4 regions of the Streptomyces sp. NPDC003016 genome follow, and region 4 is predicted to be linked to each of the others. Evidence: riboswitches for the same ligand, from Rfam matches in the RefSeq annotation. Region 4 holds a riboswitch; each other region holds the start of a gene.

Region 1 (7,623 bases), on a different contig from region 4:
CGGCTCGCCTACCGCACCCCGGCGGGCGATCCGCTTCCGCTGCGCCCCGCGATCGGCGCGGCGACATCCCGGCTGCGTGAGGAGCCGGCCGCGGGGACCGGCCCGCTCACACTCTTCTCGCTGCAGAGCAACTACCCGGGGGGAGACGCCCCTTCCACCGGGGTGCTCACCGCCCACCCGACGGTCACAGAGGTGGGCGACACGACGTACGCCGTACGCCATCTGCGTGTGGATCCCGTCGCGCTCAAGGGGCCTGACGTTCCGTTGCTGGAGTTCCTGGACGCCTGCCTCGACTCCGTGCTCCCCTCCCCGCGGCTGCCCAGCCCTTCCGGGCTGCCCGGCCGTCGCGGACCTGCGGCTGCTGCTGAGCGACGGCTTCGCCGCGCTCGGGGAGCCTCTGGCCGCCGACGGCGACCGGGTCCCGGGCTGGGTGCGGCACCCCGCGCGCCCGGTGCCGCACCTGGCGGAGGAGTGCGCCCAGGTCTGCGGACTGGACGAGGACGCCGCGGTGCTCTCTCTGATGCTGCTCGCCCTGCCGGACCCCTCGGACCGCAACGTCAAGGGGTGGACCGGCCGGAAGCCGGTCCACTTCAAGACTGCGGTGGCCGAACGGGGCGGATCGGAGGTGGTGTTGCGCGCGGACCGGGCGCGGGCGGGCCGTTCCCTCTTCCCGTCGGGCGCCTGGCAGGAGCGCAAGCCGCCGCGCCTCCCCCTGGAGGCGTCGAAGCTCGGCCTGCTGTCACTGGCCAGGGAGCGTCGGCCGACGTCACACCTGGCGGCGGTGCCCTCCGGTCCGCCGCCCTGCTTTTCGCGGATGCGTAGGAGGTCCGTAACGGCTGGAGCCGGCCGGAGAGAGCCCCGAACCCTTGCGATGCAATATCGGGCTAAATGCCTCTATCGCATGCCATATAGCATGCCTGTTGGGGCGGTTGGGCGCCCGCCTTTGACCGGCGGAGCCCCCCAAGTGATATGAGTCACGGCCCACAACGGCATGGCGGAAGCGGTACTGGGCACAGTTCCGGCCCCCAGAAAGAAAGTTGAGTCCTCGCTCAGGGCGAGTGACGGATTTTTCTCCGTCCGGAACCGCGATATGGATCATGCGGAGCAATTTCAGGGCTTGTTCCGCCCGGCCACTCTCGCTTACGGTCACCGTCAATCCGGGTGGACCGCCGAATCCTGCCGCCGTCCGGAAACCACACCCACTCACGTACGGCAGGAGCGGGGGACCCAGGTAAGCCGCCGATCCGGAATGCCGGAACGGCTCGGGGTGAAGTCGCATTCACATGCGGCCGGGCATCTCCAGCCCGAACCCGACAGCTCACCTCGCAGGCGACGGAGAGGAATTCACCATGCCCGCAAAGGGTAAGCACCGTCGTTCCAAGTACGCCTCACTCACTCGGGGCTTCATCGCCGCGGGCACGGGAGGCGCCGCACTCGTCCTCCCGCTCATCGGCGCGACCTCTGCCGGCGCGGCGCCGCAGGCCGTCGCTGCCGAGAAGGCCGACTCCGTCATCTATGCCGTGATGTCCGGCGACTCGCTCTCCAAGATCGCCGGTGACCACTCCGTGGCCGGTGGCTGGGAGAAGCTGTACCAGGACAACCGGGAGGCCGTCGGCGACAACCCCTCGCTGATCCGTCCCGGCCTTGAGCTGACCATCGCCAGGGGGACCGAGGCCAAGGCCGAGGCCGAGAGGCCGGCGTCCGCCTCCGACCGGGCCGACCGTTCCGAGCGGAAGACCGCACCGGCCGCCGAAAGCGACGCCCCCGCCGTGGAATCCGCGTCCTATTCCAACGACCTCGACGGCTGGATCAAGGAATCGCTGGCCATCATGGCCAAGCACGGAATTCCCGGTACGTATGACGGAATTCACCGGAACATCATGCGCGAGTCCTCGGGCAACCCGATGGCCATCAACAACTGGGACTCCAACGCAGCCGCCGGAACGCCCTCCAAGGGGCTTCTCCAGGTGATCCAGCCGACGTTCCAGGCCTATCACGTGCCCGGTACGTCGATGGACAGTTACGACCCGGTCGCCAATATCACCGCCGCGTGCAACTACGCCGCCGACAGGTACGGCTCGATCGACAATGTGAACGGCCCCTACTAGGAGGCCCACGTCGTCGGCCCCGCTCCCCCGCCGTTCAGGCGGTGGGGCGGGGCCGACGGCGTCGTCCGTCCGGGTCGCGGAGGTACGCGAGGTACACCACGCCGGGCCCCAGCCAGACGGGCCCCGGGGCGAGTGTCTCGCCGTCGAGCCGGGGAGAAGGCGAGGGCGGTGCTGAACAGCTGCCCCGGAGCCCGTGCGCGCACGCCGTGCCCGGCAAGCAGCCAGACGTCCAGGTCCCCGGCGGGCTCGGCGAGCTGCCCCACGCGGGTGCCGTCCAGCGGCTCGGCCGCCTCCCGCGGCTGCTCGTGCGACCCGGCGCCCGAGCTGAGCGGCGTCCGCCGGCTGTCCGGCCCCGACGCGGTACGCGCCCGGACAGCCCCGGCCGTGGTCCTGGTCCTGCTGATGCCGGGTGAGCGCCTGCCCGGCACGGCGCACATCGCCACCGCCCTCGGCGTGGCCGAGATCACCGTCCGTCGCGCCCCGGTCCCGCTGTGTGCCGACGGCGTACTGGAACACCGGCGCGGGCGGGGCGGCGGCACGGGCGGGACGCCGGCGACCCGGCCGCCGGGCATCCGGCTCCGGGCACCGTCCTCGCCACCGGCGCCTACCGCTCGGACGCGGAGGCGGTGCACCGGCTGATCGACCACCGGCTCGCCCTGGAGTGCGGCCTCGCCCGCCGGGCGGCCGGCCGCGCGACCGAGGAAGCTCTGGGTCGCCTCGACGGCCCCGCCGCTCACCGTCCCCTCCGGCGTGGTGCTGGCCTGGCGGCGACTCGACCGCTCTGCCCGCCGTACCCCTTGGACGCCCTGCGCTCCGCCCACCACGAGCACCGCGCGCTCCTCGACGCCCTGCGCCGCCGGGACACGGCGGCGGCCGCTGTGCGCCGGTCAGCCGATCCGGCCGGTGCCCGCGCCCGCCGTCACCGAGGAGACGACGGAGGAGGCCGGCTCCGCCGTGTAGCTGTACGGCGGGTTCGTGAAGGAGCCCGTACGGGATATCTCGGTCGCGGCGCCTCCGAGGTCGTTGCCGCGCAGCACCGCGTACCCGTCGACCTCACTGCTGCGGCTGGTGGTCACGGCGAGCTTGGTCGTACGGAAGACGTTGTTCTCGACGAGCATCTGCGCGCCCATGCGGGAGTGCACGGCGGTGTCGGCGCCCTGTACGTAGTTGTCGTAGAAGTGGCCGGTGCCGAAGCGCAGGCTGGGGATGCGCGAGAAGACGTTGCTGAAGTGGTTGTGGTGGTACGTCACGCGCAGGCGCCCGGTGTCCTCGGCCGCGTTGTTGTCGCTGTGGCCGACGAGGCTGCCTTTGAAGTGGTCCTTGAACGTGTTCCAGGACACGGTCACCGAGTCGGACGCGTGCGTGATGTCCAGAAGTCCGTCGTAGTAGTCCTTGTCGCCCTGGTTGCGGTCGGCGGAGAAGGCGTTGTGGTCGATCCACACCTTCGTGGACTTCTGGACGGTGATGCCGTCGGCGGGGGCGACGGGCTTGCTGATGTTCAGGTTACGGACGACGACGTTCGTCTTCTCCTTGATCCGCAGCCCGCCGCCGGTGAAGCCGGAGGACGAACCGACGCCCAGGACGGTGGTGTGGGAGCCGATGTCGACCTGTCCGGACAGCGGGATCAGTCCGGACACCTTCACGACCTTGGCCGAGTCGCCCGCGACGGCGGTCTTGAAGGCGGCGAGCGTGGAGACGGTGGTGGCGGGGGCGTTGCCGCCCCCCGTGGTGCCGGCGCCGAAGCCGACGGGCGCGGCTTCGGCGGCGCCCGCCGAGCCGGGGGCCAGGGTGGTGAGGGCGACGGCCGCCGCACAGCCGGCGGCGAGTGCGGCGAGACGCCGCGGGGTGGCGAGGGTACGGAGATCGCTCATGAGGGGGGTCCTTCCCTGGGTGGGGGGATGAGCGGGGGATGTGAGCCGGGCTCGCGGAGCATCACGCGTCCCGGTCCCGGTGTCCGTGCGTGGTGGTGGCGTCGGTCTGCCGTCAGTAGGCGGTGGGCCAACCGCCGTTCCAGCTCAGCAGGTTGAGGCCGAGCTTGGGGGTGCCGGCGTCATTGCCGTCGTAGTAGTGGTAGACGAGCAGGTCGCCGTCGGTGTCGGGCATGACGTCCTGTCCGCCGGGGCCGATCACCGCGCCCTGGGACGCCATGACCAGGGTGCCGCCGTTGTTGTTCATGGCGACGCCGTTGCGGTCGTAGTACGGCCCGGTGGGACTGGTGGCCCGGCCGACCTTGATCTTGTACGTGGAGGCGGTGCCGCTGCAGCAGGTGTCGTACGAGGCGAAGAGGTAGTAGTAACCGTTCCGCTTGACCACGGTCGGGCTCTCCACCGCCTTCGTCCCGCTGGGCCGCGAGGCGAGCGAGTGGCGGGTGGTGTCGCCCGCGTACTGCTTGCCGGTCCCGGGATCGAGGCGGATCATCTTGATCCCGCTCCACCAGGAGCCGAAGGCCAGCCACCACTTGCCGTCGCCGTCGACGAACAGGTCCGGGTCGATGGCGTTGTAGTCGCTGCTGGAAGTGGAGGAGTAGACGATGCCCTGATCGCTCCAGCTGCCCGGCAGACCGGTCGAGGAGGTGGCGAGGCCGATGGCGGAGGTGTTGGAGCCGAAGCTCGAAACGGCGTAGTACATCAGGTAGCGGCCGCCGTGATACGAGATGTCGGGCGCCCACGGGTCGTTCGCGGACGAGTAGCCCGACCACCAACTCGGCGGTGAGGAAAGAGCGTTGCCGTTGCGGCTGAAGGCGGTGCGGTCGGTGGAGGTGCGGGACTCCAGATAGCCGTGCGTGGAGTAGAGCAGGTACCGGCCGTCCGACTTGCGGAGCATGGTCGGGTCGTGGACCACCACGTCCCCCGTGACCCTTCCGGGACCGGGGTAGGCGGAGGCGCTCGACGGCATCAGGGCCAGCATGACGGCGGCGGGCAGGGCGAGGAACGAGGTTCTGCGCAGAGTGCGGCTCACGCGCTTCTCCTTCGACTCGGTGACGTACATGACGCGCCGTTCGAAATGCCGAACGATGATCGTCACTTCGGGCGCGATTCCGGGCCGAGAGTGGCACGCCCGCCACCCCTGGGGCAATACCTTTGCACTCCTCTCTTGGTTCATGAATTCAGTCAATGTTCACGAATGAGAACAAGTTTTTCCGCGACCTCACTGCCCGACCCAGCACGCATCCAGCCCTCCCCCCTCCCCCGCACGGCCCGCCGACTCGGCAGAACCTAAGGACGAAAGGGGAAAAGAGGGTGGATCGGCGATCCCTCACCAGAAACACCGCGTTCATTTGATTGACATGCACCCATCCGCTCTCTAGCTTCTCGGCTACCGACCGAGTTCATGAACATGAACGAGGTGGGCTGGACTCATCACCTGACTCATCAAGGAGGAGCACCATGGCACCACGCGACGGAACCCGGCGAGCCATGCCGACGTCCCGCGTTCTCCTGTCGGCCCTGGCTCTCGCCCTGCCGGCCGTACTGATCGGCAGCGGCCCCGCCGCAGCGGCCGCCTGGCCCACGCCGACCGGGCAGAAGGCCGTCTCCACCACGATCAAGGTGAGTGGGGTCGTGGACGGCAAGATGGTCCGTCACTACGGCAGCGGAGACCTCGGTTCCGGCGGTCAGGACGAGGACCAGGGACCGCTCTTCGAGCTGGCCGACGGCGCCACGCTCAAGAACGTCGTCCTCGGCGCTCCGGCCGCCGACGGCATCCACTGCAAGGGCACCTGCACGCTCCAGAACGTCTGGTGGGAGGACGTCGGCGAGGACGCCGCCACCTTCAAGGGCACCTCCGCGTCCCAGACCATGACCATCGACGGCGGCGGCGCCCGCAAGGCGTCCGACAAGGTCTTCCAGCACAACGGCCCCGGCACGATGGTCATCAAGAACTTCCAGGTCAACGACTTCGGGAAGCTCTACCGCTCGTGCGGCAACTGCAGCACGCAGCACAAGCGCCACGTGGTGATCCAGAACGTCACCGTCACCGCTCCCGGCAAGTCCCTCGCCGGCATCAACTCCAACTACGGTGACACCGCCCGGCTCTCGGCCGTCACCATCGTCGGCGACAGCAGCCGCAGCATCGTCCCCTGCGAACGCTACAAGGGCGTCACCAGCGGCGAACCCACCAAGCTCGGCAGCGGCCCGGACTCCACGCACTGCCTGTACAGCGCCTCCGACATCACCTACAAGTAACCGGCGCCCCGCCTCGAACTCTCCGAGCAGAGGAACCCCCCATGGCAGAACCCTCTCTCCGCAAGAGAAAACCCGGGCTCCGCAGCGCCGCCGCCGCCGCGGCCACCGCAGCCGCGCCGCTCACCACGGCCGGCGTGGCCGCCGCCGCCCCGGCGAGCGCCACCGGCAGCTGCGGCAACGGTGCCGTCATGCCCCCGGGCCAGTACTGCGCCGGCAACAGCCTCCGGGGCCAGGGCTCCGGCAGCGGCCGGCAGCGCCCCCGGGACGGCCACCGGAGCGGCGACACCATCGGATAGCGCATCCGCCCGAGGCAGCACGGACACCGGGCCGGCTCCGCCCCCACGGGCGGCGCCGGCCTCGGTGCGTGGCGGTGTGCGACCGGTCAGCGGGCGTACACCGCCGGCCTCGGCGGAGTCGGCATCCCGTCACCGATGAAGAAACTCGGGTGGGGCGGCTGGTTGTACGCCGTGTTCTGCCAGGCGACGGCCTCGCGGTACTGGACGTCGTGCATCAGCGTGGTGATGCGCGTGGTGGTGACAGCGGTCGTGGTGTACACGCGCAGCGCGCTGCTGTCGGTGGTGCGCCAGACGACCTCCTCGCGCCAGTCGCCGAAGAGGTCACCGCTGAGGGCGGGGGTCGCCTTGGTGCCGTTGTTGGAGGCCACCCCGCTGCCGGTCAGCAGACGCGTCTCCCCGCCGGTGCCGTACTTGTCGACACGGGTGCCGTCGAGCAGTTCCCGTACGGGATCGGCGTCCCACCAGGCCAGGAAGTTCGTCGAGGAGGGCTTGCGGCCCACGATCCGCCCGGCCGGATCGCGTACGCCGTCGCCTCCGGCCGAGGACCAGGACTCGGCGCCCGCGCTGCCCGCCCAGATGTCGGCGGACACTCCTCGGCCGTTGTCCCCGCCCGCCGGGGTCGACCACAGGATCTGGCCGGTGCGCGCGTCGGCCATCCAGGAGCTCGGTTTGGTGCTGTCCTCGTCGATCTTGAACACCTCCAGGCCGCTCCGGGAGGGGTCGAGGTCGCCGACGTGCAGGGCGTCCCCGTGGCCGTTGCGGGTGTTCCACAGTCCGCGGCCCGTGTCGTCGACGGCCATGGAGCCGTAGACGATCTCGTCGCGGCCGTCGGCGTCCACGTCCGCGACGGAGAGGTTGTGGTTCCCCTGACCGGCGTACGCGCTGTTGCCGGACGCGCTGGAGTCGAAGGTCCAGCGCCTGGTCAGCCTGCCGTCGCGGAAGTCCCAGGCCGCGATGACACTGCGCGTGTAGTAGCCGCGCGCCATCACGATGCTCGGCCGCTGTCCGTCGAGGTAGGCGGTGGCGGCGAGGAAG
Region 2 (7,623 bases), on a different contig from region 4:
AGCCGCGCCAGCCGAAGAGGAGCGGGGCGGTGCGGATCGACCTGATGAGTTCGGCGGCGTCCCGGTCGGTTGCCGGTACCAGCCGGTGTCCGATGTCACCGAGCAGCTCGGAGGCGGCTCCGGCCAGCCCGAAGGAGAGCACGGCGCCGGCCGCGGCGTCGATGGAGGCCCGTACGACGGTGTCCACGCCCCGGGGGGCCATGGCCTGGACGACGGGCTGGAGCTCCTCGGGCCTGCCGAGCGCCTCGGTCAGCTCGCCGTAGGCCCGGCGCAGTTCCTGCTCGTCACCGAGGTCGAGGCGTACGCCGCCGAGGTCGGGGCGGTGGCGCAGGTGCGGGGCGGTGGTCTTGAGGGCGACGGGGTAGCCGAGCCGCCGGGCCGCCGCGACGGCGGCGTCGGGCCCCGGCGCGGGCAGGGCCGGCCGTACGTCGATGCCGTACCGCGCGAGGAGTTCCCGGGCGGCGTCGTCCCTGAGGGACATCCCGCCGGGGGCGGCGCCGCCCCCGCTCAGCAGCGCGGCGATCCGGGCGGCGGCCCCGGCCTCGTCGATGTCGTCGTACTCGGGCACCCGCCCGGGCTCGGCGGCCTGCCGCCGCCACTGCGCGTACTTGACGGCCTCGGCGAGTGCGCGCACGGCGCGTTCGGCGGCGGGGTAGGCGGGAATCCGCCGTCCGTCGCCCGCACCGCCTGCCTCCGGGCGCCCTTCGGGCGTGTCCTCGAACGCCGGACGGGCTTGGTTCTCCCGCGCGGCGGCCCCCGCTCCCGCCCCCGGGCCGTCCGAAGACGCCGGAACCGGGACCGGCTCCGGCGCCGGGCGGGCCGTGCTCGTCGCCGCAGCGAGCGCGTCGGCCAGGGCGCCCATCTCCACGTGCACGACCGCCACCGGCTTCGCCGGCCCCGTCGCCGCCGCCTCCCGCAGCGCCGCCGCCAGGACCTCCCCGTCACCGGATTCCGTGGCGCCGTTCTCGCCGACCCACGGGATCGCCGTGACCACGACCGCGTCGCACGTCCCGTCCGCCAGCGCCCGGGCCAGCGCCGCGCGGAAGTCCGCCGGGGTCGCGGCCGTCGTCAGGTCGAGCGGCGGCAGCGGCCGCAGCCCCTCGGCCAGGCAGGCGTCGTACGTCAGGAGGCCCAGGGACTCGGAATTGCCGAGGATGGCGACGCGCGGCCCGGCCGGCAGCGGCTGCCCGGCGAGCAGCAGTCCCGCGTCGACGAGTTCGGTGACGGTGTCGACGCGGACGACCCCCGCCTGCCGCAGCAGCGCGGAGACCGTCGCGTCGGGGATGCGCGTGGCGGGCACCGCGTGGCCCGGTGGCGTACTGCCGCTGTGGCGGGCGCCCTTGACCACGACGACCGGCTTCGCCGCCGCCGTGCGCCGGGCGAGGCGGGTGAACTTGCGCGGGTTGCCGATGGACTCCAGGTAGAGGAGGACGACGTCGGTGTCGGGGTCCTCGTAGCCGTACTGGAGGAAGTCGTTGCCGGACACGTCCGCCCGGTTGCCGGCCGAGATGAACGAGGACAGCCCGGCGCCCCGCCGGTAGAGCCCCGACAGCAGCGCGATGCCGATCGCTCCGGACTGGGTGAACAGGCCGATGCGGCCGCGCGCGGGCGGTTCCGGCGCGAGGGAGGCGTTGAGGCGTACCGCCTCGGAGGTGTTGATGATCCCGAAGGCGTTGGGCCCGATGATGCGCATGCCGTACGAGCGGGCCCGGCGCACCAGTTCGCGCTGGCGCGCCCGGCCCGCGGCCCCGCTCTCGGCGTATCCGGCGGAGAGGACGACCAGCCCCTGCACGCCGCTCTCGCCGCAGTCCGCGATCACCTCCGGCACCCGCTCGGCCGGTACGGCGACGACGGCGAGGTCGACGGCCTCACCGATCCCGGCGACGGAGCGGTGCGCGGGCACGCCGTCCAGCTCGGTGAGGTCCTCGGGGAAGGCCCGGTTCACGGCGAACGTACGGCCCGTGTATCCGGCGGCGAGCAGATTGCGCAGGACGGTGCGCCCCACCCCGCCCGGCGCGCGCCCGGTCCCGACGACCGCGACGGAGCCGGGGGCGAGGAGGCGCTGCACGGAGCGGGACTCCGCGCGGTGCTCGCGGGCGCGCTGGACGGCGACGGAGCGGTCGGTCGGCTCCAGGCCGAATTCGAGGTGGACGACGCCGTCCTCGAAGCTGCGCTCCTGGGTGTAGCCGGCGTCCGTGAAGACTTTGATCATCTTGGAGTTGGCGGGCAGCACCTCCGCCACGAAGCGCCGGATGCCGCGCTCGCGGGCGACCGCGCCGATGTGTTCGAGGAGGGCGGAGGCGACCCCGCGCCCCTGGTGGGCGTCCTGGACCAGGAAGGCGACTTCGGCCAGGTCGGCACCGGGGCCGGACGAGGGGCGCCCCTGCGCATTGATGCGGTCGTACCGGACGGTGGCGATGAACTCGCCGCCCACCGTCGCCGCGAGACCTACCCTGTCCACGTAGTCGTGGTGGGTGAAGCGGCGGACGTCCTTGTCGGAGAGGCGCGGGTACGGCGCGAAGAAGCGGTAGTACTTCGACTCGTCCGACACCTGCTCGTAGAAGCTGACCAGGCGCTGCGCGTCGTCGGGAGTGATGGGGCGGATCCGCGCCGTACCTCCGTCGCGCAGCACCACGTCGGCTTCCCAGTGGGCCGGGTACGCGTGGTGCCCGTCGCGGTCCGGCGGGGTCTGCTCCATCGGAGGCTGCATGAAGGAAGCCTACGGGTCGCGGGCCCGCCAGGGACGAGGCAGGCTGGGGCCGCCGCGGGCGGCCGGCCGGCCCGGGGTCGCGGGCACGGCTTCCCCGAGCGACATGAGAGACTGGTCTAGACAACCGTTAGAACATGAAGGGCAACACCATGGTTGAGCGCCGTGTCACCGTCGGCTGGGCCGAAGGCCTGCACGCCCGGCCCGCCTCCATCTTCGTTCGCGCAGCGACCGCCTCGGGTGTTCCCGTGACGATCGCCAAGGCCGACGGCAAGCCGGTCAACGCGGCCTCCATGCTCGCGGTGCTCGGCCTGGGCGCGCAGGGCGGCGAAGAGATCGTGCTCGCTTCCGAGGCCGACGGTTCCGATGCCGCCCTCGACCGCCTGGCGAAGCTGGTCTCCGAGGGCCTCGACGAGCTTCCCGAGACCGTCTGACCACTCGTACGGGCGCATTCTCACGAGGGAGCCGCGACATCCCGGATTCGGGACGTCGCGGCTCCTTCGCTTTTGCGCGGAGACAGCTGAGATATACGTCAGGAATTCCGGGCAGCAGAAAAAGCCCCCGCCCATTCGCTTTCTTTGTATACGGCGCATCTGTTAATTGCGGCCGCCCCCGGTGTGTACGGCATGTTGCGAAGTCCTCACGCGTTCCGGCCGTGGGTCGGGGCGCCGCAGCCGGTACGCGGCCACCGCCCGTTCGGCGTGCAGGGCCGTCAGCGCCCGGGCCCGCTGCGCGTCGCCGCGCGCCACGGCGTCCACGATCGTGCCGTGTTCGGCCCAGGACTCGACGGGGCGGGCGGGCTGCTCGACGGCGTACATCCAGGTGATCTTGTGCCTGAGCTGGGTGAGCAGGGCCGTGAGGCCGGGGCTGCCGGACGCCTGGGCGAGCGTCTCGTGGAACCAGCCGCCCAGGGGGCTCAGGCCCTCGCCCTCGCCCCGGCGGGCCCGCTCCTGACCGAGCCTGACCAGGCCGCGCAACACCTTGAGGTGCGCCTCGGTGCGCCGCTGGGCGGCGCGGGCCGCCGCCAGCGGCTCCAGCAGCATTCTGACCTCCAGGAGGTCGGCGGCCTCCTGCGCGGTGGGTTCGGCCACGCAGGCGCCCGCGTGCCGGCGGGTGGTGACGAACCCCTCGGACTCCAGCGTGCGCAGGGCCTCGCGCACCGGGACGCGCGAGACGCCGTAACGGCGCGCCAGCAGCTCTTCGGTGAGCCGGCTGCCCCGCTCGAAGACGCCGGAGACGATGTCGTCACGGATCGCCGTGCATACCGATTGCGCGGGAATGCGCATGAGCGGACCTCCGCCTTGATCCTCGCGAAACGCGGTCGAATGACGCCTGTTCGGCGACTCTATTGCAGCGGCGCGCGATTTCCGACGGGCGGCAGGAATTCATGGATATATTTTGGCCAACGCCGAAGGCCCCGGCGGTAAGCCGGGGCCTTCGGGAAAACCGGGGTGCGTCAGACGTTCACGCCGTGCGCGCGCAGGTACGCGACCGGGTCCATGTCGGAGCCGTACTCGGGAGACGTACGGACCTCGAAGTGCAGGTGCGGGCCCGTCGAGTTGCCGGTCGAACCCGAGAGACCTATCTGCCGGCCCGGGGTGACGGCCTGCCCGACGGAGACGCCGATGGACGACAGGTGGCCGTACTGCGTGTACGTGCCGTCGTTCATCCTGATGACGATGTTGTTGCCGTACGCCCCGCCCCAGCCGGCCTCGACGACGGTGCCCGCACCGACGGCCACGACGGAACTGCCGGACGCGGCCCGGAAGTCGACGCCGGAGTGGCTGCCGGAGGACCAGAGCGAGCCGCCGCTCCGGTAGCCGGTGGTCACGGCGGAACCGGCGACCGGAAGGGTGTAGGCGGTGAGGCGCTCGCGCTCCGCCGCACGGGCGGCGCGCTCCTCGGCCTCGCGCTTCGCACGCTCCTTCTCGGCCCTGGCTTCCGCCTTGCGCCTGGCCTCGGCCTTGCGCGCCGCCTCGGCCCTGCGCTCGGCCTCCGCCTTGTCGGCGGCGTGCTGCTGCGCCTCGGCCTGGGCGGCGATCCGGTCGGCGAGGGAGTCGCCGACGACGAGGGCCTGGGTCAGGCCGGTCGCCTCGACGGAGTGGGCCGCGTCGGCGCTGGTGCCGGCGGCGAGGGCCGGAGAGGCCAGGCTCCCGACGGCGCCGGTCGTCGCGAGGGTGGCAACGCCCGCGAGGCTCGCGCTCCTGCGCGTCAGACGGCCCGGACGGCTCGGACGACGGTGCTTCCCGGTGGCACGGGTGAACGCCATGGAGTGGCTGGTCCTTTCCTTCCTTCTCGCCTACCGGGTTAGCTGACGGGTTCGGAGCAGGAAGGTCTCCTACGGACCCCTTCCGTACGTACGCACGGAAGGACGTCCGATTCACCCCAGGGACTGGGCTCCTCCAGCCGCGAAGACGGCAGGAGGGTGGGTCCCCGGCTCCCCAGGCTCGCGCCTGACGGGGACTCGGCGATGACTGCCCGGTGCCGCGGATGCGGCTCACTGCTGACGGACAGCCGGACCGACGCTAAACGGGACATCTTTCAATCACCAAAAAGACCCCGCACTTTGTAACGCACCCCACAGGTCAGAAAGGCAACCTCCGCAACAAAACGGACATACGCCAAGGACCCCGGCAGCCTGTCGGCCACCGGGGTCCCTCCACCTCCCGTGGTGAGGGAGTTGCGCAATCGGCTCGGCTCGAACGGACGGACCGTCAGCCGGCGACCACCGTCACGTCACCGATGCCGAGCGCCCTGACGGGCTCCTCGATCTGCGACGCGTCCCCGACGAGGACCGTGACCAGACGGTCCTCGGGGAAGGCGCTGACGACCGCCGCAGTGGCCTCCACCGTGCCCGTCTCAACGAGGCGGGCGTACAGCTGGGCCTGGAAGTCGTCCGGCAGGTGCTGCTCGACCTGGTCGGCGAGCGTGCCGGCGACGGCCGCCGCCGTCTCGTACTTGAGCGGTGCGACACCCACCAGGTTCTGCACGGCGACGTCGCGCTCGGCGTCGGTGAGGCCCTCGGCCGCGAGGGTGCGCAGCACCTTCCACAGGTCTTCGAGCGCCGGGCCCGTGGACTCCGTGTCCACCGAGCCGCTGATCGCCAGCATCGCGGCGCCCGATCCGTCGGGAGCGGAGCGCAGCACCTGGCCGAAGGCGCGCACGCCGTACGTGTAGCCCTTCTCCTCGCGCAGGACGCGGTCCAGGCGGGAGGTGAGCGTGCCGCCCAGGCAGTACGTGCCGAGGACCTGGGCCGGCCAGACGCGGTCGTGCCGGTCGGGGCCGATCCGGCCGATGAGCAGCTGCGTCTGGACCGCGCCGGGGCGGTCCACGATGACCACACGGCCGGTGTCGTCGGCCGTCACCGGCGGTACGGGGCGGGGCTCGGCGGTGTCGCCCTTCCACGCCCCCAGGGTGTCGGCCAGTACGGCGTCCAGGTCGGTGCCGTCGAGGTCGCCGACGATCACGGCGGTGGCGGTCGCGGGACGCACGTGCGCCGCGTAGAAGCCCTTCACGGCGGCGGAGTCGATGCGCTTGACCGTCTCCTCGGAGCCCTGGCGCGGACGCGACATGCGCGAGGTCGCCGGGAACAGCTCCTTGGAGAGCTGCTTGGCGGCGCGGCGGGACGGGTTGGCCGTCTCGTGCGGGATCTCGTCGAGCCGGTTGGCCACCAGCCGCTCGATCTCGCCGTCCGCGAAGGCGGGCGCGCGCAGCGCGTCGGCGAGCAGGCCGAGCGCCTTGGGCAGCCGGGAGACCGGGACCTCCAGGGAGACCCGGACGCCCGGGTGGTCGGCGTACGCGTCGAGCGTGGCGCCGCAGCGCTCCAGCTCGGCGGCGAACTCCTCGGCGGAGTGCTTGTCGGTGCCCTCGGAGAGGGCCCGCGACATGATCGTGGCCACACCGTCGAGGCCCTCGGGCTCGGCCTCCAGGGGGGCGGCGAGGAAGACCTCGACGGCCATGACCTGCTGGCCGGGGCGGTGGCAGCGCAGGACGGTCAGGCCGTTGGGCAGGGAGCCGCGCTCGGGGGCGGGGAACGCCCACGGCGTGGGGGTGCCCGCCTGCGGCTGGGGGTGGAATTCCATGCTCACGGCTGCGGTGTCGGTCACTTGTCCGCCCCTTCCTGCGTACCGGCCGCACCGGCGGCGTCTGCGGTGTCGTCGGCTGCGGCTGCGTCCGCCGCGGGTGTCGGCTCGTACACCAGGACCGCGCGGTTGTCCGGGCGCAGGCGGGCCTCGGCGGCCGCCTGGACCTCCTCCGCCGTGATGTCCAGGACGCGCTGGACGGCGGTCAGCGCGAGCTGGGGGTCGCCGAACAGGACGGCGTACCGGCAGAGTTCGTCGGCGCGGCCCGCGACCGTACCGAGCCGGTCGAGCCACTCGCGCTCCAGCTGGGCCTGCGCGCGCTCCATCTCCTCGGGCGTGGGGCCCTCGGCGGCGAAGCGGGCCAGCTCCTCGTCGACCGCGCGCTCGATGTCGGGCACCTCGACGCCGGCCGACGTCTTGACGTCCAGCCAGCCCAGCGAGGGGGCTCCGGCGAGGCGCAGCAGCCCGAAACCGGCGGCGACGGCCGTCCGGTCGCGGCGGACCAGGCGGTTGTGCAGCCGGGAGGACTCGCCGCCGCCGAGGACGGTGAGGGCCAGGTCGGCGGCGTCGGCCTCGCGGGTGCCGTCCTGCGGCAGCCGGTAGGCGGCCATCAGCGCGCGGGCCGGGACCTCTTCGTGGATCTCCTCGCGGAGCTCCTCGCCGATGATGTCGGGCAGCGTCCCGTCGCGCGGCGGCTGCTTGCCGTCGTGGGACGGGATGGAGCCGAAGTACTTCTCGATCCAGGCGAGGGTCTGCTCCGGGTCGATGTCGCCGACGACCGAGAGCACCGCGTTGTTGGGCGCGTAGTACGTACGGAAGAAGGCGCGCGCGTCC
Region 3 (7,623 bases), on a different contig from region 4:
AGATGCTGCCGGCGGCGGCTTCGGGGAGGAAGGGCTGGTACGTCATGTACGAGCGCGGGTCGACGACCGTGACGGTCGCTTCCGCGTAACGCATCTTCTTGAGGATGCGTCGAGCTGCGTACAGGCCTACGTACCCACCGCCTACTACGAGGATCCTGGGACGCTCCGTGGTGCTCATGCCATCGAGTATCCACCCCTCGGAGGGGGGTGGCTCGTGAGCCCCTTCACAAGCATCCGGGGCACCTCTGCTACACTCCGCCGCCCACGTGACACAGGTCATGGTGCGGCAGGGGAACCACGGTGTACGACAGAGCGTTGAAAACCCCTCGTGAGCTTGTGGTTCGGGACTTTTCGGGGGCTGTACCACCGGCCTGTTTCACCTCGGCGCAACGCGCCCGGAACCGTCCGAAATGCGAGTGGCGCACCCGAGTTGGGCCGCGGACGGGGCCCCGGACCCCCGATCGGAGGCCGACAGCCCCCAATTCCTTGTGAAGAACTTCACGAAGTTCGCCGACGGGGAGCCTCCGCGATGCCCGGGGAGGGCTCGGGGAGGCCCCGGGGAGGGCCTGCGGACCCCGCCCGGAGCCTCTCCGGGCGGGGTCCCGCCGCCCCGGGGTCCGGGCGCCCGCTCAGGCGATGGACCAGCCGATCCCGTCGAGGATGTCGTGTTCGCTGACCACGACCTCCCGGGCCCCGGTCCGCTCCATGACCTCCAGCAGTACGAGCGCGCCGGCCGCGATGACGTCCACCCGGCCCGGGTGCATGACGGGGATCGCGGCCCGCTCGTCGTGCGTCGAGGAGAGCAGCCGGTCGGTGATCTCCGCGACCCGCTCGTACGGAATGCGGGAGTGGTGGATCGCCGCCGAGTCGTACGTTTCGAGGCCCAGCGCGATCCCGGCCACGGTCGTCACCGAACCCGCGAGTCCGACGAGGGTGTGCGCCTCGCGCAGCGGCACCGTCTCCTCGGCGAGGTCGAGCGCGGCGCGGATGTCGGCGCGGATCGCGGCGGTCTGCCCGGGGGTGGGCGGGTCGGTGACGACGCCGTCCCGTACGAGGTGGCGCTCGGTCATCCGTACGCAGCCGATGTCGACGGAGCGGGCCGCCCGTACCCGGTCGTCGCCGGTGACGAACTCCGTGGAGCCGCCGCCGATGTCCACGACGAGGTAGGGCCCGGTCAGGTCCTCGCGGCCGGTCAGCTCCCTGGTCGCGCCGGTGAAGGAGAACTCGGCCTCCTGGTCACCGGTGATCACCTCGGGCTCCACGCCCAGGATGTCGTGGACGCCGCGTACGAAGTCCTCGCGGTTCTCGGCGTCGCGGGAGGCCGAGGTGGCGACGAACCTGACCTTCTCGACGCCGTGCGCCGCGATGGCCTCGGCGTACTCGCGGCAGGCGGCGAAGGTGCGCTCCAGCGCCTCGGGGGCCAGGCGCCCGGTGCGGTCGACGTCCTGGCCGAGCCGCACGATCCGCATCCGGCGGTCGATGTCGGTCAGCTCGCCCGTGGCGGGGTCGGCGTCGGCGACGAGCAGGCGGATGGAGTTCGTACCGCAGTCGATGGCGGCCACCCGGGTCACTTGGCGTCCTCCTGGCCGGTGTCGCCCTCGGCGCACGGCGTCACGCACGGGCCCTTGGCCCACCACTCGGGCAGCAGCGCGAGCGCCTCGTCGCCGAACGGGTTCACCCCGGGGCCGGCCGCCAGCGCGTGGCCGACCAGGACGTGCAGGCACTTCACGCGGTCCGGCATGCCGCCGGCGCTCGGGAAGCCCTGGAGCACCTCGATCGCGTCGCGGCGCCGGATGTAGTCCTCGTGGGCGGCGCGGTAGGCGGCGGCCAGCTCGGGGTCCTCGGCGAGGCGGTCCTGCATCTCCTTCATCAGGCCGGAGCCCTCCAGGGTGCCGATCGCCCCGGCAGCGCGCGGGCAGGTCAGGTAGTACAGCGTCGGGAACGGCGTGCCGTCCTCCAGGCGCGGGGCCGTCTCGACCACGTCCGGCTGTCCGCACGGGCAGCGGTGCGCGATGGCGCGCAGTCCGCGCGGCGGGCGGCCCAGCTGCAGCTTGAACGCGGCGATGTCCGCCTCGGTGGGCTCGGTGCGCGGGGTGGTCGGGGGTGCGGCGTCCATGCGTGCGTTCGTGCCTTCGTGTGTGTCGTGACTGCTGATGACTGGTTGCTGCGCTGCTGACCGCCGGTCACCCGGCCGGGCGGTCGGCCTGGTCGACACCGTCCCAGAGGTTGGTGTACCAGGGACGGCCGGTGCCCGCCCGGTCGTCGCGGCGCTTGTCGCGGGCGCCGGGGTCGACGACGGTGAAGCCCGTCTCCCCCGGCCGTACGAGGTGGAGGTGCTCGCGGGCGAGGCGCTCGATGTACGCGTCGTCCTTGAGCCGGGCCTTCTCGTCGCGGAGCTCCTCGACGCGCCGGCCGGCCTCCCGCATCTTGCGCTGCTGGTCGGCGATCTCGCCGCGCTGCGACACGTACTGACGCATCGGATAGGCGAGGGCCACGATCAGCGAGCACAGGACCAGGACGAGGAGCGCGGCCCGGCCGGTGAGCCGGGAGCGGCGGGCCTGACGGCGGTTCTGCGAGCGGTAGACGCGGGCGGCGGTCTGCTCGCCGAGCACCCGCAGCCTGGTCGCGGTGGAGAACCGGTCCCGGTCCTTCCCGGCCATGTCTCCCGCCTCCCCTGCCGTTACGCACGTACGTCCCCGGACACGGTACGGGACCGCGGCCGGGGACGTACGGACGACTGGCTGTGCTGTTACGCCGTGGCTGGTGCGCCGTGACTGGTGCGCCTCGCGGTTACGCCTTGAAGCGCGGGAAGGCGGAGCGGCCGGCGTACACCGCCGCGTCGTCGAGGATCTCCTCGATGCGCAGCAGCTGGTTGTACTTGGCGACGCGCTCGGAGCGGGCCGGGGCGCCGGTCTTGATCTGGCCGCAGTTGGTGGCGACGGCGAGGTCGGCGATGGTGACGTCCTCGGTCTCGCCGGAGCGGTGCGACATCATGCACTTGAAGCCGTTGCGCTGCGCGAGCTCGACGGCGTCCAGGGTCTCGGTCAGCGAACCGATCTGGTTGACCTTGACGAGCAGCGAGTTGGCGGCGCCTTCCTCGATGCCGCGCGCCAGGCGCTCCGGGTTGGTGACGAAGAGGTCGTCGCCGACGATCTGGACCTTGGTGCCCAGCTTGTCGGTGAGCGCCTTCCAGCCGGCCCAGTCGTCCTCGTAGAGCGGGTCCTCGATGGAGACGAGCGGGTACGCCGCCACGAGCTCCTCGTAGTACTCCGTCATCTCGGCGGCCGAGCGGGACTTGCCCTCGAACTCGTAACTGCCGTCCTTGTAGAACTCGGAGGCGGCGACGTCGAGCGCGAGCGCGATCTGCTCACCGGGGACGTAACCGGCCTGCTTGATCGCCTCCAGGATGAGGTCGAGCGCGGCGCGGTTGGAGTCCAGGTTCGGGGCGAAGCCGCCCTCGTCGCCGAGGCCGGTGGACAGGCCCTTGGACTTCAGGACGGACTTGAGGGTGTGGTAGACCTCCGTGCCCCAGCGCAGGGCCTCGGAGAAGGACTCGGCGCCGATCGGCGCGATCATGAACTCCTGGATGTCGACGTTGGAGTCGGCGTGCGACCCACCGTTGAGGATGTTCATCATCGGAACGGGCAGCAGGTGCGCGTTCGGGCCGCCGAGGTAGCGGAAGAGGGGGAGGTCGGACGCCTCGGAGGCGGCGTGCGCGACGGCGAGGGAGACGCCGAGGATGGCGTTGGCGCCGAGGGAGCCCTTGTTCTCGGTGGCGTCCAGGTCGAACATGGCCTGGTCGATCAGGCGCTGCTCGGTGGCGTCGTAGCCGACGAGCTCCGGGCCGATCTGCTCGATGACGGCGAGGACGGCCTTCTCGACACCCTTGCCCTGGTAGCGGTTCGGGTCACCGTCGCGAAGCTCAATGGCCTCGAACGCTCCGGTGGAGGCACCGGACGGAACAGCAGCACGACCGGTGCTGCCGTCGTCGAGGCCGACCTCGACCTCGACCGTGGGATTGCCTCGGGAGTCCAGGATTTCCCGGGCTACGACGACGTCGATGGACGGCACGAGCATCTCCTTCTGGGATGTGACGCTAGGGGTGCAGGGTCACTTTGGCCTTGCGACAAGAGCCTAACCGGCTCGGGGGCATCGATCGGCCGTTCGCCCGCCCGCTGGGACAAGAAGACGCCCGAATCCCCGCAATAGCGGACGTAACTCTGGGATGTGCGGGACGGCGTTCCGGACTACTGATCGGTAAGGGGAAAGGGGAAACCCCGGCCCGGCGCGCACGGGGGAGCGCGCCGGACCGGGGTGCTCCGGAGGGGAGGCGGGTCAGCCGAGGTGCAGCTGCTGGCCCACGTAGATGACATCGGCGTCGTCGACGATGTCCTTGTTCAGCTCGAAGAGCTTCTCCCAGCCGCCCTTGACCTTCTTCGCTTCGGCGATCTTGCCGAGGGTGTCGCCGGACTTGACCTTGTACTCGCCGTCGCCCTTCTTGATGGTCTTCGGGGCGGCGGGCTTCGCGGTCTCGGCCTTCGGCGCGGAGCGGACCTCGCTGCGCGAGGCGGGCTGCTCGGCGGCGCGCGGGGCGGCCTGCTCCTGCGTCTGCTGCGGCTGGGGCGCGGCCTTCTGCTGCTGCGGCTGCTGCTGCTGCTGCTGCGAGGAGCCGGAGGTGTCGACACCCGGGTCGACACCGTCGTTGGTCAGGCCGCCGGCACCGGCGCAGGCCCAGGCGCCCGGGCCCTGCATGTCGAGGAGCTTCTCGGCGGTGGCTATCTGCTGGGCCTTGGATGCCTTGTCGGCGGTGGGGGCGTACTGCGTGCCGCCGGCGGCGGCCCAGCTGGACGCGGAGAACTGCAGGCCACCGTAGTAACCGTTGCCCGTGTTGATGGACCAGTTGCCGCCGGACTCGCACTGGGCGACAGCGTCCCAGGTCTCGACGGAGGCGGCGGAGGCCGACGTCGCGCCCATCAGCGGGACGGCGACAGCGGCGCCGGTGATGCCGGCGAACGTGGCGATGCGAGTGACCTTGGACGGACGACGGTGCTTGGCCTTGCCGGAAAACAGCATGCGACATCTCCTCACCGACGCCTACGAGGTGAGCTGTCGGGTTCGGGCCAATGAGTGCCCGGCCGCGCGATCTGTGTCGCGCGCCTTAACCCCAAGCCGGTTCCGTCCGTCTTGCGACGTCCGGGCCCGGCGCCTACCTGGGTCCCCCGCTCCTGCCTACGGCGCTTTACGCGTCAGTTCCCCCCGGCCGCCGGCAGGATTCGGCGTGACGGTCGACGGGGCCCGCGGTGGCGAGCGGTTCGACCGTAAACACATGAGCCCGTGATGTTCAAAGAGGAGCATCGCGGAAATATCACCCATTTACCCTCCCCCCTGATCCCCATCCGCGCAGGTCAGGGGCGAGACTGACGGACCGTTCGGGCCGACCGTGTGAAGTGAGGCAAAGAGATCCATGTCTCACTGACACCAATGGGGACATAGCGGCCCGAACTGCCCCCGATTTCAGTCCAGATCGAGGCTTTGGCCAGGGACGATGAGGTCCGGATCGGACCCGACGGCCTTCTCGTTCGCGGCGTAGAGCGCCGGCCAGCCGCCGCGCACGTCGTGCGCGTCGGCGATGGCCCAGAGGTTGTCGCCGGCGCGGACGGTGTAACCCTGGTCCGCGTCCTCGCCCTTGCCCGCGTCCGCTTCCTGCCCTTGCTCTTGCTCCCGGGCGCCGGACGTGTCGACCGCGTCACGTGTCGGTCCGTCACCTCGCGAGGCATGGCGGCCCGATTCGCGGTCGATGCCCGAATCGCCAGATATGACGTCCGCGTCCTCCCGGGCCCCCGCGCCGCGGTGCCTGCCCTGGGAGGCGCCCTTCTCGGAGGTGGCCCCAGCGACCTCACGGGCGGGCGCACCGGGCTTCTCGGCGGCGGCGCCGGCCTCGGCCTCCGCGGAGTCGGCAGCGCCGGCCGGCGGGGTCGTCGCCGGCTCGGCGGACTTCCCGGCCCCGGCCGCCTTCCCGCCCGAGGAAGCCTTCGGGGCCGTAGTGCTCGCCGGCGCCTCGGCCGACGTGTCGGCCTTGGAGCCGGCCTTGGAGCCGGCCTTCGGCGCGGCTTCCGGCCCGGCGGTCGCGCCGCCGCCCGGCGCGGCGTCCTCATCCTCCGTCAGGCCCGAGATGGGCGCGCAGCTCGGCCACGCCTGCGGTCCCTGTTCGGCCAGTACCTTCTCGGCCACCTGGATCTGCTGCGAGCGGCTGGCGAGGTCGGCGCGCGGCGCGTACGCCGTACCGCCGAAGCGCTGCCAGAGTTCCGGCGAGAACTGGAGTCCGCCGTAGTAGCCGTTGCCGAGGTCGGCGCTCCACATGCCGCCGCTCTCACAGTCGGCCACCCGGTCCCAGGTCGTGGCTTCGGCAGCGTTCGCGCCGGTCGCGCCGAGCAGCGGGATGGCGATGGCCGATCCGGCGACTCCTGCCGCGACGACGAGAGCTGGAGCCTGACGGGGGCGGCGGTGTCTACCGTTCCCGGAGCGCATGCGGTGGCCTTTCGAGTGACGGCTGAGGTTGACGGTGAACGTAGCCGCACTCGAACGTCTGTCACAAGTCGATACAGCGGAGATCACATGAAGGTCTCGCCCGTGACGCGCCGTCACTTCCGTTCTGCCCCGAACTGCACGGGCAAGGTGCGCAATCCGCGCATAATGAGGCCGCCACGCCACCGCAGATCGTCGGGTTCTGCCGCAAGCCGCAGATCGGGGAGGCGTCGCAGCAGCGTCGCGATCGCCGTCTGCCCCTCCAGCCGGGCCAGCGGCGCACCGAGGCAGTAGTGGATGCCGTGCCCGTACCCGAGGTGCTGGTTGTCGCGGCGCGCGAGGTCGAGCGTGTCCGGGTCGTCGAAGCGTTCGGGGTCCCGGTCGGCCGCGGCGAGCACGACGAGCACGGGGTCGCCCACCCCGATGTCCCGGCCACCCAGGGTCAGCGCCTCGGTGGCGTACCGCCAGGTCGCCAGCTCCACCGGGCCGTCGTACCGCAGGAGTTCCTCGACGCCCGTGGCGAGCAGCTCCGTGTCCCCCTCGTCGAGTGCGCGCTGGAGGCGCTCGCGCTGCTCCGGGTTGCGCAGGAGCGCGTACACGCCGTTGCCGATGAGGTTGACCGTCGTCTCGAAGCCCGCGAAGAGCAGGATGAAGGCCATCGCTGCGGCCTCGTTCTCGGTGAGGTGCTCGCCGTGGTCGCTGGCGCGGATGAGGCCCGAGATGAGGTCGTCGCCCGGCTCTTCCCGCTTGCGGTGGATGAGCTCGGCGAGGTAGTTGCGCATCTTCTTCACCGACCGGGCGACGCCGCCGCGCGGCCCGCCGCCGTGGCGGATCATCATGCCGGCCCAGTCGCGGAAGTCGTCCTGGTCCTCGCGCGGTACGCCGAGCAGGTCGCAGATCGCGTAGATGGGGAGCGGGAACGCGAAGTCGTGGATGAGGTCGGCCTCCCCCTCCTCCAGGAAGGCGTCGATCAGCCGGTCCGTCAGCTCCTGTACGCGCGGGGCGAACTCGGCCACCGTGCGGGGGGTGAACGCCTTCGACACCAGGCGACGCAGCCGCGTGTGGTCCGGCGGGTCGATGTTCAGCAGGTGCGTCATC
Region 4 (7,623 bases):
CTCCTGCGACTACGACTGTCCGTACTGCCCGTTCGCCAAGCGCCGCGACAGCCGTGAGCAGTTGCGCGCCGACCGCGCCGCGCTGGAGCGCTTCACCGGGTGGGCCGCCGCCCGGACGGACGGGGACCGCCTCTCGGTGCTCTTCACGCCGTGGGGCGAGGGCCTGGTCCGCTCCTGGTACCGCCGCGCCCTCACCGAGCTGTCCCGCATGCCGCACATCCGGCGCGTCGCCATCCAGACCAACCTCAGCTGCCGCACCGACTGGCTCACCGGGGGCGAAGACGGCGCCGACCTCGGCACGCTCGCGCTGTGGTGCACGTACCACCCGGGGCAGACACCGTACGGCCGTTTCCTCGCCAAGTGCCGCGAACTGAGCGCCCGCGGCGTGCGTTTCAGCGTCGGCGTGGTCGGCTTCCCCGAGCACCTCGAAGAGGCGCGCAGGCTGCGCGCCGCGCTCCCCTCCGAGGTCTACCTGTGGGTCAACGCGGCCGAGGGCCGCACCTACACGGACGAGGAGGCCGGACACTGGACGGCCCTGGACCCCCTCTTCCCGTACAGCCGCCATCCGCACCGCTCCGCCGGTCTCCCCTGCCGGACCGGCGAATCGGTGATCTCGGTGGACGGCGAGGGCACGGTGCGCCGCTGCCACTTCGTGCGCGCCGAGCTCGGCAACCTCTACGACGGCTCGTACCGGCGGGCACTGCGTCCGCGCGTCTGCCCCCTCGCCGTCTGCGACTGCCACATCGGCTACGTCCACCTGGAGACGCTGCCGCTGTACGACGTGTTCGCGGGCGGCGTCCTGGAACGCGTCCCCCGCGCACCTGCCGCCCTCTCACAGGGGCAGCAGATCGGGCCGCTTCGCCTCGATGTGGTCACCTGAGGACTCCCCGCGCAGCCGGCGCCCGATCCACGGCACCAGGTGCTCCCGCGCCCACTGGATGTTGTCCCTGCGCGCCTCCAGCGAGCCGCGCGGCGCCATCAGCGGCCACGCCTGGTCCGGGTCGGCCGGGACGTCGAGTCCCAGCACCTGCGCGGCGCGCAGCGCGACCCGGGTGTGGCCCTCGGGCGAGAGGTGCAGCCGGTCGACGTCCCAGGCGCGCCGGTCCTGGATGGACTTGAGCGACCACAGGTCGAGCACCGGGCAGTCGTACCGGTCGGCCACCGCCCGCACGTGCGCCGTGTACGTCGCGATCTTGCCGCGCAGATGGCGCAGCACGGGCATGGTGCGCGTGTCGAAGCCGGTGGTCACCATGACGGTGCCGACGGCGCCGGTGAGGTCCGCGACGGCCCGCTCGAAGCGCTCGGCGACGTCGTCGGGGTCGCTGCCGGGCCGGAGGATGTCGTTGCCGCCGGCGCAGAAGCTCACCAGGTCGGGTGCGAGCGCCTTCGCGCGCGGGACCTGCTCCGCCACGATCTGGTCGAGGAGACGGCCGCGTACGGCGAGGTTGGCGTAGCGGAACGTGTGCTCGGGTACGCGGTCGTCGAGGAGTACGGCGAGCCGGTCGGCCCAGCCGATGAACGCACCGTCGGGTCCGGGATCTCCGACGCCTTCGGTGAAGCTGTCGCCGATCGCCGCGTACGACCCGATGGTGCCTGCCCTGAATGATCTCGAATCGTCTGCCACGTCGGCACATCCTTCACTGGAACAAGTGACCTACGCCACCGTAGGGAGGGGTTGACGCGGGGTGATATATGACACCGGTCAAGTTTTGTCCAACCCGGAATAGCCCGAAAACGCACGTACGCCCCCTTCTGCCGCCCGGTGTGGGCAGCGGAAGGGGGCGTACGGGGAGCGTTCGGGCCGGCCCTGGACGGGTCAGACGGTGACGCCGTGGCCGCGCAGGTAGGCCAGCGGGTCGACGTCCGAGCCGTAGCTCGGGCCGGTGCGGATCTCGAAGTGCAGGTGCGGGCCGGTCGAGTTGCCCGTGGAACCGGAGAGGCCTATCTGCGTGCCGCCGCCGACGCTCTGACCGGAGGAGACGGACAGCGAGGACAGGTGGGCGTACTGCGAGTACCGGCCGTCGTCGTGCTTGATGACGACCTCGTTGCCGTACGAGCCGCTCCAGCCCGCGGAGACGACGGTGCCGGCACCGACGGCCTTGACCGGGGTACCGCTGGCCGCGGCGAAGTCGACGCCCGTGTGGTAGCCGCTGGACCAGCTGCCGCCGGCGGCGCGGTACGGGGTGGTGACGCTCGCGGAGACCGGGGCGGTGAAGCCGGAGCCGGTGCTCTGCGCGGCGGAGGCGGAGTTCACGGAAGTGGACTCCTCCGCCTTGGCCTCGACCTTGGCCTCGACCTTGGCCTCGACCTTGGGGGCGGCGGCCTCGGCCTTGGGGGCGGCAGGCTTGGGCGCGGCAGGCGCCTCGGCCGCCGGCTTCGCCGGGGCCTGCTTCGCGGGCGCCGACGCCTTGGCGCCGATCGTCAGCTTCATGCCCGGCAGGATCAGCGAGGGGTTGCCGCCGACGACCTCACGGTTGTCTTCGTACAGCTCCTGCCAGCCACCGCGCACGTTCTGCTCTTCGGCGATCTTCGACAGGTAGTCGCCGGAGACCACGGAGTAGACCTTGGCGTCGGCCTTCTTCTGCGGCGTCGCCTTCTCGGTCACCGCGGAGGCGGACGCGGCGGCCGGGGCTGCGGCCTTCTCCGCGGCGTTCGCACCGGTGGCGGTGATCAGGGGAAGTGCGAGTACGGCTCCACCCGCTCCCGCGGCGACAATTCCGCGAGTGATCGAGTTGGACCTCGGGCGGCGGTGCTTACCCTTTGCGGGCATGGAACATTCCTCTCCGGCGCCTACGAGGTGAGCTGTCGGGTTCGGGCTGGAGATGCCCGGCCGCGCTGCTGCGCGACTTCACCCCAAAGCCGGTCCGGACGCATGAGACGTCCGGATCACCGGCGTACTTACCTGGGTCCCCCGCTCCTGCCAACGCGTGAGTGAGTGAGTGCGGATTCCGGGAGGTGGCAGGATTCGGCGGTCCACCCGGATTGCGGTGACCGTAAGCCGACGGGGCTGCCCCGTACAAGCCAGTCCATTCGGACGGTCGTTGCCTGACGGGAATTCACCACGGAATTCCCGTCACCCTCCGTCGATTACGGATCTTTACGCACCGCCCGTGAACTGGAATTCGCACCCGGCACTCCGCCACGCACTGTCACGAATATGATCCTGCTCACCAGCAGTCCCGCCATTTACCGTCACAGCAAGGGGAGTTGCACCAAAATAGCCCATTTAGCCCCAAGTGCCGCTTACCTCCCTGGCTGCGCTCCGCAAGGGGTCAGACCCTCCTCAGCCGGAAGACCGCGGCATCGAGATCACCGCGCAGCGCGGTGCGCAGTCCCCGGTGGAGCAGTACGGAACCCCGGTGCACCGCCGAGGTGTCGAGGCAGGCGTACGCCGCGCCCGGGTCGAGCCCGCGCAGGCGCAGCGGCGGCTGCTGCTCGCCGTAGTGCTGGGCCTGGAGCCAGGCGAGGACGACGGTGTCGTCCCCGCGCACGTACTGGACCGCGCTCAGCCCGCCCTCGGGCGCCCGCAACCGATGCAGCTCGCCGTGTTGCACGACCGGCCGGATCTCCTTGTACAGGTCCACCCACTCGCGCGCCTCGGCGATCTCGTCCTCGCTCCACCCGGCCAGGTCGCCGCCGATGCCGAGCACCCCCGCCATCGCGCTCACGAAGCGGAAGCGCAGCGAGCTGACCCGCCCGTTGAGCTGCGTGTTGGGGCTGTCGGTGACCCAGGCGGCCATCGCCCGCGCCGGATGCAGCTGGCTGAAGCCGTGCTGGATGGCGAGCCGGTCCAGCGGATCGGTGTTGTCGGACGTCCACACCTGGTCGGTACGGGAGAGGATCCCGAGGTCGATCCGCCCGCCGCCGCCCGAGCACGACTCGAAGGCGACGTCCGGATGCGCGGCCCGCAGCCGGTCGAGGAGCGCGTACAGGGCGTGCACATGCTCGGTCCACAGCTTCTGCGGGTACGGTTCGCCCGGCCAGCCCGCGTCGGTGAAGCAGCGGTTGAAGTCCCACTTCACATAGTCGACGGGCGCGTTCGACAGCAGCCCGTGGAGCTGGTCCCAGAGGTACGCCTGGACGTCGCCGCGCGCCAGATTGAGGACGAGCTGGTGGCGGAACTCCGTGGGGGTGCGGCCGGGATGGTGCTGCACCCAGTCCGGATGCGCCCGGTACAGATCGCTGTCCGCGTTCACCATCTCCGGCTCGACCCAGATCCCGAACCGCATCCCCAGGCCGTGCACTTCGTCGGCGAGCGGCCCCAGCCCGCCGGGGAAGCGGTCCGGATTGGGCGTCCAGTCGCCGAGCCCGGCGCGGTCGCTGGTCCGGGCGCCGAACCAGGCGTCGTCCACGACGAACAGCTCCACGCCGATGTCGGCGGCCCGCCGTGCGAGCACGCGCTGCTGTTCCTCGGAGATGTCGAATCCGGTCGCCTCCCAGGAGTTGTAAAGAACGGGCCGCGCCCGCTCCGCGCCGGGGACGACGTGTGCGAGCTGCCAGGCGTGCCAGGCCCGGCTCGCGCCGCCGAACCCGCCCTCGCTCCACAGCCCCGCGAAGACGGGTGTGGTGTACGTTCCGCCGGGCGCCAGCCGCAGCAGACCCGAGTCGTCGTGCCCGGCCCCGCCGGTGATCTGGACGGTGCCGTCGGGCAGTTGCTGTACGGCGATGCGCCACGACCCGGACCAGCCGAGCGCGCAGCCGTACACCTCGCCGCTCTCCTCCGTGGCGCCCTCCGCGTCGAGCGCGACCCACGGCAGGTGCTGGTGTCCGGTGTGGCCGCGGCGGCTGCCCAGGATCTTCTCGCCGGGGGTGAGTGCGGAGCGTACGAGCCGGGACTCGGCCGCCCACCGGCCGTGCAGCTGGCTCAGCCGCCACCGCTCGCGCCGGGGCAGTGTCCAGGCGGCGGCATCGGCCCGCAGCAGCTCCAGGGCGGGGGCGCCGGCCGGTCCCTCGTGCGCGACGGTGGCCCACCGCTCGACGACGTCGCAGTCCTCGCGCATCCGGTAGTGCAGGGTGAGGCCGAGGTGGTGCACGGGGTCGGTGAAGCGCAGCCGCAGTTCGTCGCCCGCCGCGGCGGAACCGTCGCAGCGCCACTCGGTGCCGCGCACCTCGGGCGTACGCACGGACAGGGCGGGGCGTACGAAGCGGGGCCCGCCCTCGACGGGGTACTCCTCGCGCCCGTCGAGCTGCGACTCGAACGGCCAGTAGGGCGACGGGGGTTCGGCGGCGAGGGACTCGGCGTCGGCGAGGGAGATCCGTGGCCCCCAGTGCAGGTGGACCAGCTCGTCCTGGTCCGTGAGGTGCAGTGCGTAGCTGCCGGCCGCCCCGGAGAGCAGCCAGGTACGGCCGTTGCCGCCGGTCTCGATCATCCAGTCCCCTCGGATCGGCACAGGTGCGATCATCTTGGCCGCCCCGCCGCCCCGGGGCAACGCCCGCACGGCGACGGCCGAGATGCTTGCCCCAGGTACCCATGTCGTATCGTCGAAACGCGCCGAAGTCGGCGAGCAGCGCCGACGGCAGATTTCAGGAGCCCCCGTGACACAGCAGCTGCCGCAGGTCCCGTCGACAGAGCCCGAACCGGAGCCCGAGCTCGCCGCGGTGCGCAACTTCCGTGACGTCGGCGGTCTGCCGACCGTGGACGGGCGGCGGGTCCGGTACGGAGCCCTCTTCCGCAGCGGCCACCTGGCGCACGCCACCGCCGCCGACGCGGCGTTCCTCGGTTCGCTGGGCCTCCACACGGTCTTCGACTTCCGCAACGAGGTGGACCAGAAGCTGGAGGGCCCGGACATCGAGCTGCCGGGTGTGCGCAATGTGAACCTGCCGCTGACGGACCCGGCCGACGGCGCCGTGTTCTGGAAAATGGTCCGCGACGGGAACCTCGACGAGCTGCGCGAGATCCTCTCGGACGGCAAGGCGGCGGACCGGATGTCGGCGACGTACCGCATGATCATCAAGGAGCGCACGGCCGAGCACAGCCAGGTCCTGCACGCTCTCGCCGAGGACAGTGTCCCCGCGCTGATGCACTGCGCGGCGGGCAAGGACCGCGCGGGCCTGTCCATAGCCGTGACCCTGCTCGCGGTCGGCGTCGAGCGCGATGCCATCGAGGCCGACTACCTGAAGTCGAACGACCCGCGCCGCCGCTACAAGGTGCACCGCAGCGACAGCTCGTCGGCCGGGATGTCCCCCGAGGTGATGGAGCTGCTCAGCCCGCTCTTCGAGGCCCGCGCGGAGTACCTGGCCGCGGCCTTCGAGACGATCGAGGAGACCTGGGGCACCACCGACCGCTACCTCGCGGAGGGGCTGAACGTCACCCCCGAGACCCGCGAGCGGCTGCGGCTGCGCCTGCTCGACGAGAGCTGGGCGCGGCCGGCGTCAGCGTGAGCCCCCGAGCGTGAAGAGCAGGTAGACGAAGGCCGCGAAGAGGTGGCCCGCGACGACGTACACGAAGACGCGGATCGCCAGGCCACGGGGGATCCTGTCCTCCACGAAGTGGCGCGCGGTGGTCTTGTCTTCCGGCATCTCAGGTCTCCTGGGGCAGGCACAGCCCGGCGGTGGCGCTCTGCAGCAATGTGTGGACGAACAGCAGGTCGGCCCCGTCCGGGGAGGCGGCCGCGATGCGGTGCGGGGTCAGCGAGTCGAAGTGGGCGCTGTCCCCGGCGTCGAGCCGGTGGACGCTCTCGCCGAGCACCAGCCGCAGGGGTCCCGACAGCACGTACAGCCATTCCTCGCCGGGGTGGACCCGCACCAGGTCCCCCTGCGCGCCGTACGGCACGTGCACCCGCAGCGCCTGCATGGCCCGTCCTGAGCCGCCGGCCCGGTGGTACGTCCAGCCGTCGGCCTCCCGCGGCCGCGCCTCGTCCGCGCGCAGTACGGCGTCCCGCTCGCCCGGCGTCTCGCCGAGGAGCGCGGACACCGTCGTACCGTAGACACGGGCCAGCGCGAGCAGCATCGGCAGCGAGGGCTGGCGCTGTCCCGTCTCCAGACGCGACAGGTGCGCGGGGGAGAGCGCGGCGCGGCGCGCGGCCGCCTCCAGGGTGAGGCCGCTGCGGCGGCGCAGACCGCGCAGTTGCGGTGCGACCGAAGGCAGTCCTTCGGCCGTCTCTTCGAGCCGGGGGGTCATGCCTCCATTGGGCCAGAGTCATTGCCCGTGAGGCAAGCATCTTGCCTCACGGGCAAAATCACCGGTTCGCCACCGCCTGTTTCACGAGCGTCCTGCCGAAGTCCCACATCAGGCCGCCGCCGCTGTGTGCGTCGTCCATCACCGCGGTGAACGCGCCGACGAAGCGGTCCACCTCTTCCTCCCCCACGATCAGCGGCGGGATCAGCTTGATCACTTCGAGGTGGTCGCCGGAGACCTGGGTGAGGATGCGGTGCCTCTGGAGCAGCGGTACGACGACCATCTGCGCGAAGAGTCCTTTGCGGGCGGCCTGGAGCACGGTCCAGCGGCTGCGCAGTTTCAGCGAGGCGGGCCGGCCGAACTCGATGCCGATCATGAGGCCGCGCCCGCGCACGTCGTGCAGCAGCTCGTAGCGGCCGGTGAGCGCGGTCAGCCGCTCGCGCAGCAGGTCGCCCGAGCGCCGGGCGTTCGCGACGATCTCCTCGTCCTCCATCACCGTGAGGACG

Evidence for each region. A riboswitch is a leader RNA that binds a small molecule or an ion and turns the genes downstream of it on or off. The one in region 4 is predicted to bind cyclic di-AMP.
Region 1: linked by a shared signal. The riboswitch ahead of ACWDZ4_RS16660 (transglycosylase SLT domain-containing protein) and the one ahead of ACWDZ4_RS30185 (M23 family metallopeptidase) in region 4 are both predicted to bind cyclic di-AMP.
Region 2: linked by a shared signal. The riboswitch ahead of ACWDZ4_RS30820 (M23 family metallopeptidase) and the one ahead of ACWDZ4_RS30185 (M23 family metallopeptidase) in region 4 are both predicted to bind cyclic di-AMP.
Region 3: linked by a shared signal. The riboswitch ahead of ACWDZ4_RS06045 (transglycosylase family protein) and the one ahead of ACWDZ4_RS30185 (M23 family metallopeptidase) in region 4 are both predicted to bind cyclic di-AMP.

What each region holds. Positions count from the first base shown of each region.
Region 1 is NZ_JBSFTV010000017.1:39,225-46,847, reverse strand. Features, by position in the region: cyclic di-AMP (ydaO/yuaA leader) riboswitch at 1,187-1,347, shown strand; gene ACWDZ4_RS16660 (transglycosylase SLT domain-containing protein) at 1,350-2,108, shown strand; gene ACWDZ4_RS16655 (GntR family transcriptional regulator) at 2,376-2,747, shown strand; gene ACWDZ4_RS16650 (pectate lyase family protein) at 2,996-3,979, opposite strand; gene ACWDZ4_RS16645 (arabinan endo-1,5-alpha-L-arabinosidase) at 4,092-5,096, opposite strand; gene ACWDZ4_RS16640 (pectate lyase) at 5,495-6,292, shown strand; gene ACWDZ4_RS16635 (hypothetical protein) at 6,334-6,588, shown strand; gene ACWDZ4_RS16630 (rhamnogalacturonan lyase) at 6,675-7,623, opposite strand, start outside.
Region 2 is NZ_JBSFTV010000050.1:14,310-21,932, reverse strand. Features, by position in the region: gene ACWDZ4_RS30835 (bifunctional acetate--CoA ligase family protein/GNAT family N-acetyltransferase) at 1-2,710, opposite strand, end outside; gene ACWDZ4_RS30830 (HPr family phosphocarrier protein) at 2,860-3,141, shown strand; gene ACWDZ4_RS30825 (GntR family transcriptional regulator) at 3,304-3,993, opposite strand; gene ACWDZ4_RS30820 (M23 family metallopeptidase) at 4,164-4,976, opposite strand; cyclic di-AMP (ydaO/yuaA leader) riboswitch at 4,990-5,187, opposite strand; gene ACWDZ4_RS30815 (M16 family metallopeptidase) at 5,422-6,789, opposite strand; gene ACWDZ4_RS30810 (M16 family metallopeptidase) at 6,810-7,623, opposite strand, start outside.
Region 3 is NZ_JBSFTV010000005.1:154,287-161,909, reverse strand. Features, by position in the region: gene ACWDZ4_RS06070 (NAD(P)/FAD-dependent oxidoreductase) at 1-178, opposite strand, end outside; gene ACWDZ4_RS06065 (Ppx/GppA phosphatase family protein) at 630-1,571, opposite strand; gene ACWDZ4_RS06060 (DUF501 domain-containing protein) at 1,568-2,116, opposite strand; gene ACWDZ4_RS06055 (FtsB family cell division protein) at 2,184-2,660, opposite strand; gene eno (phosphopyruvate hydratase) at 2,791-4,077, opposite strand; gene ACWDZ4_RS06045 (transglycosylase family protein) at 4,336-5,073, opposite strand; cyclic di-AMP (ydaO/yuaA leader) riboswitch at 5,077-5,247, opposite strand; gene ACWDZ4_RS06040 (transglycosylase family protein) at 5,515-6,528, opposite strand; gene ACWDZ4_RS06035 (cytochrome P450 family protein) at 6,642-7,623, opposite strand, start outside.
Region 4 is NZ_JBSFTV010000047.1:31,170-38,792, forward strand. Features, by position in the region: gene ACWDZ4_RS30175 (STM4011 family radical SAM protein) at 1-880, shown strand, start outside; gene ACWDZ4_RS30180 (SGNH/GDSL hydrolase family protein) at 833-1,624, opposite strand; gene ACWDZ4_RS30185 (M23 family metallopeptidase) at 1,817-2,770, opposite strand; cyclic di-AMP (ydaO/yuaA leader) riboswitch at 2,773-2,948, opposite strand; gene ACWDZ4_RS30190 (alpha-galactosidase) at 3,273-5,369, opposite strand; gene ACWDZ4_RS30195 (tyrosine-protein phosphatase) at 5,536-6,381, shown strand; gene ACWDZ4_RS30200 (DUF6126 family protein) at 6,373-6,519, opposite strand; gene ACWDZ4_RS30205 (helix-turn-helix domain-containing protein) at 6,521-7,120, opposite strand; gene ACWDZ4_RS30210 (aspartate aminotransferase family protein) at 7,179-7,623, opposite strand, start outside.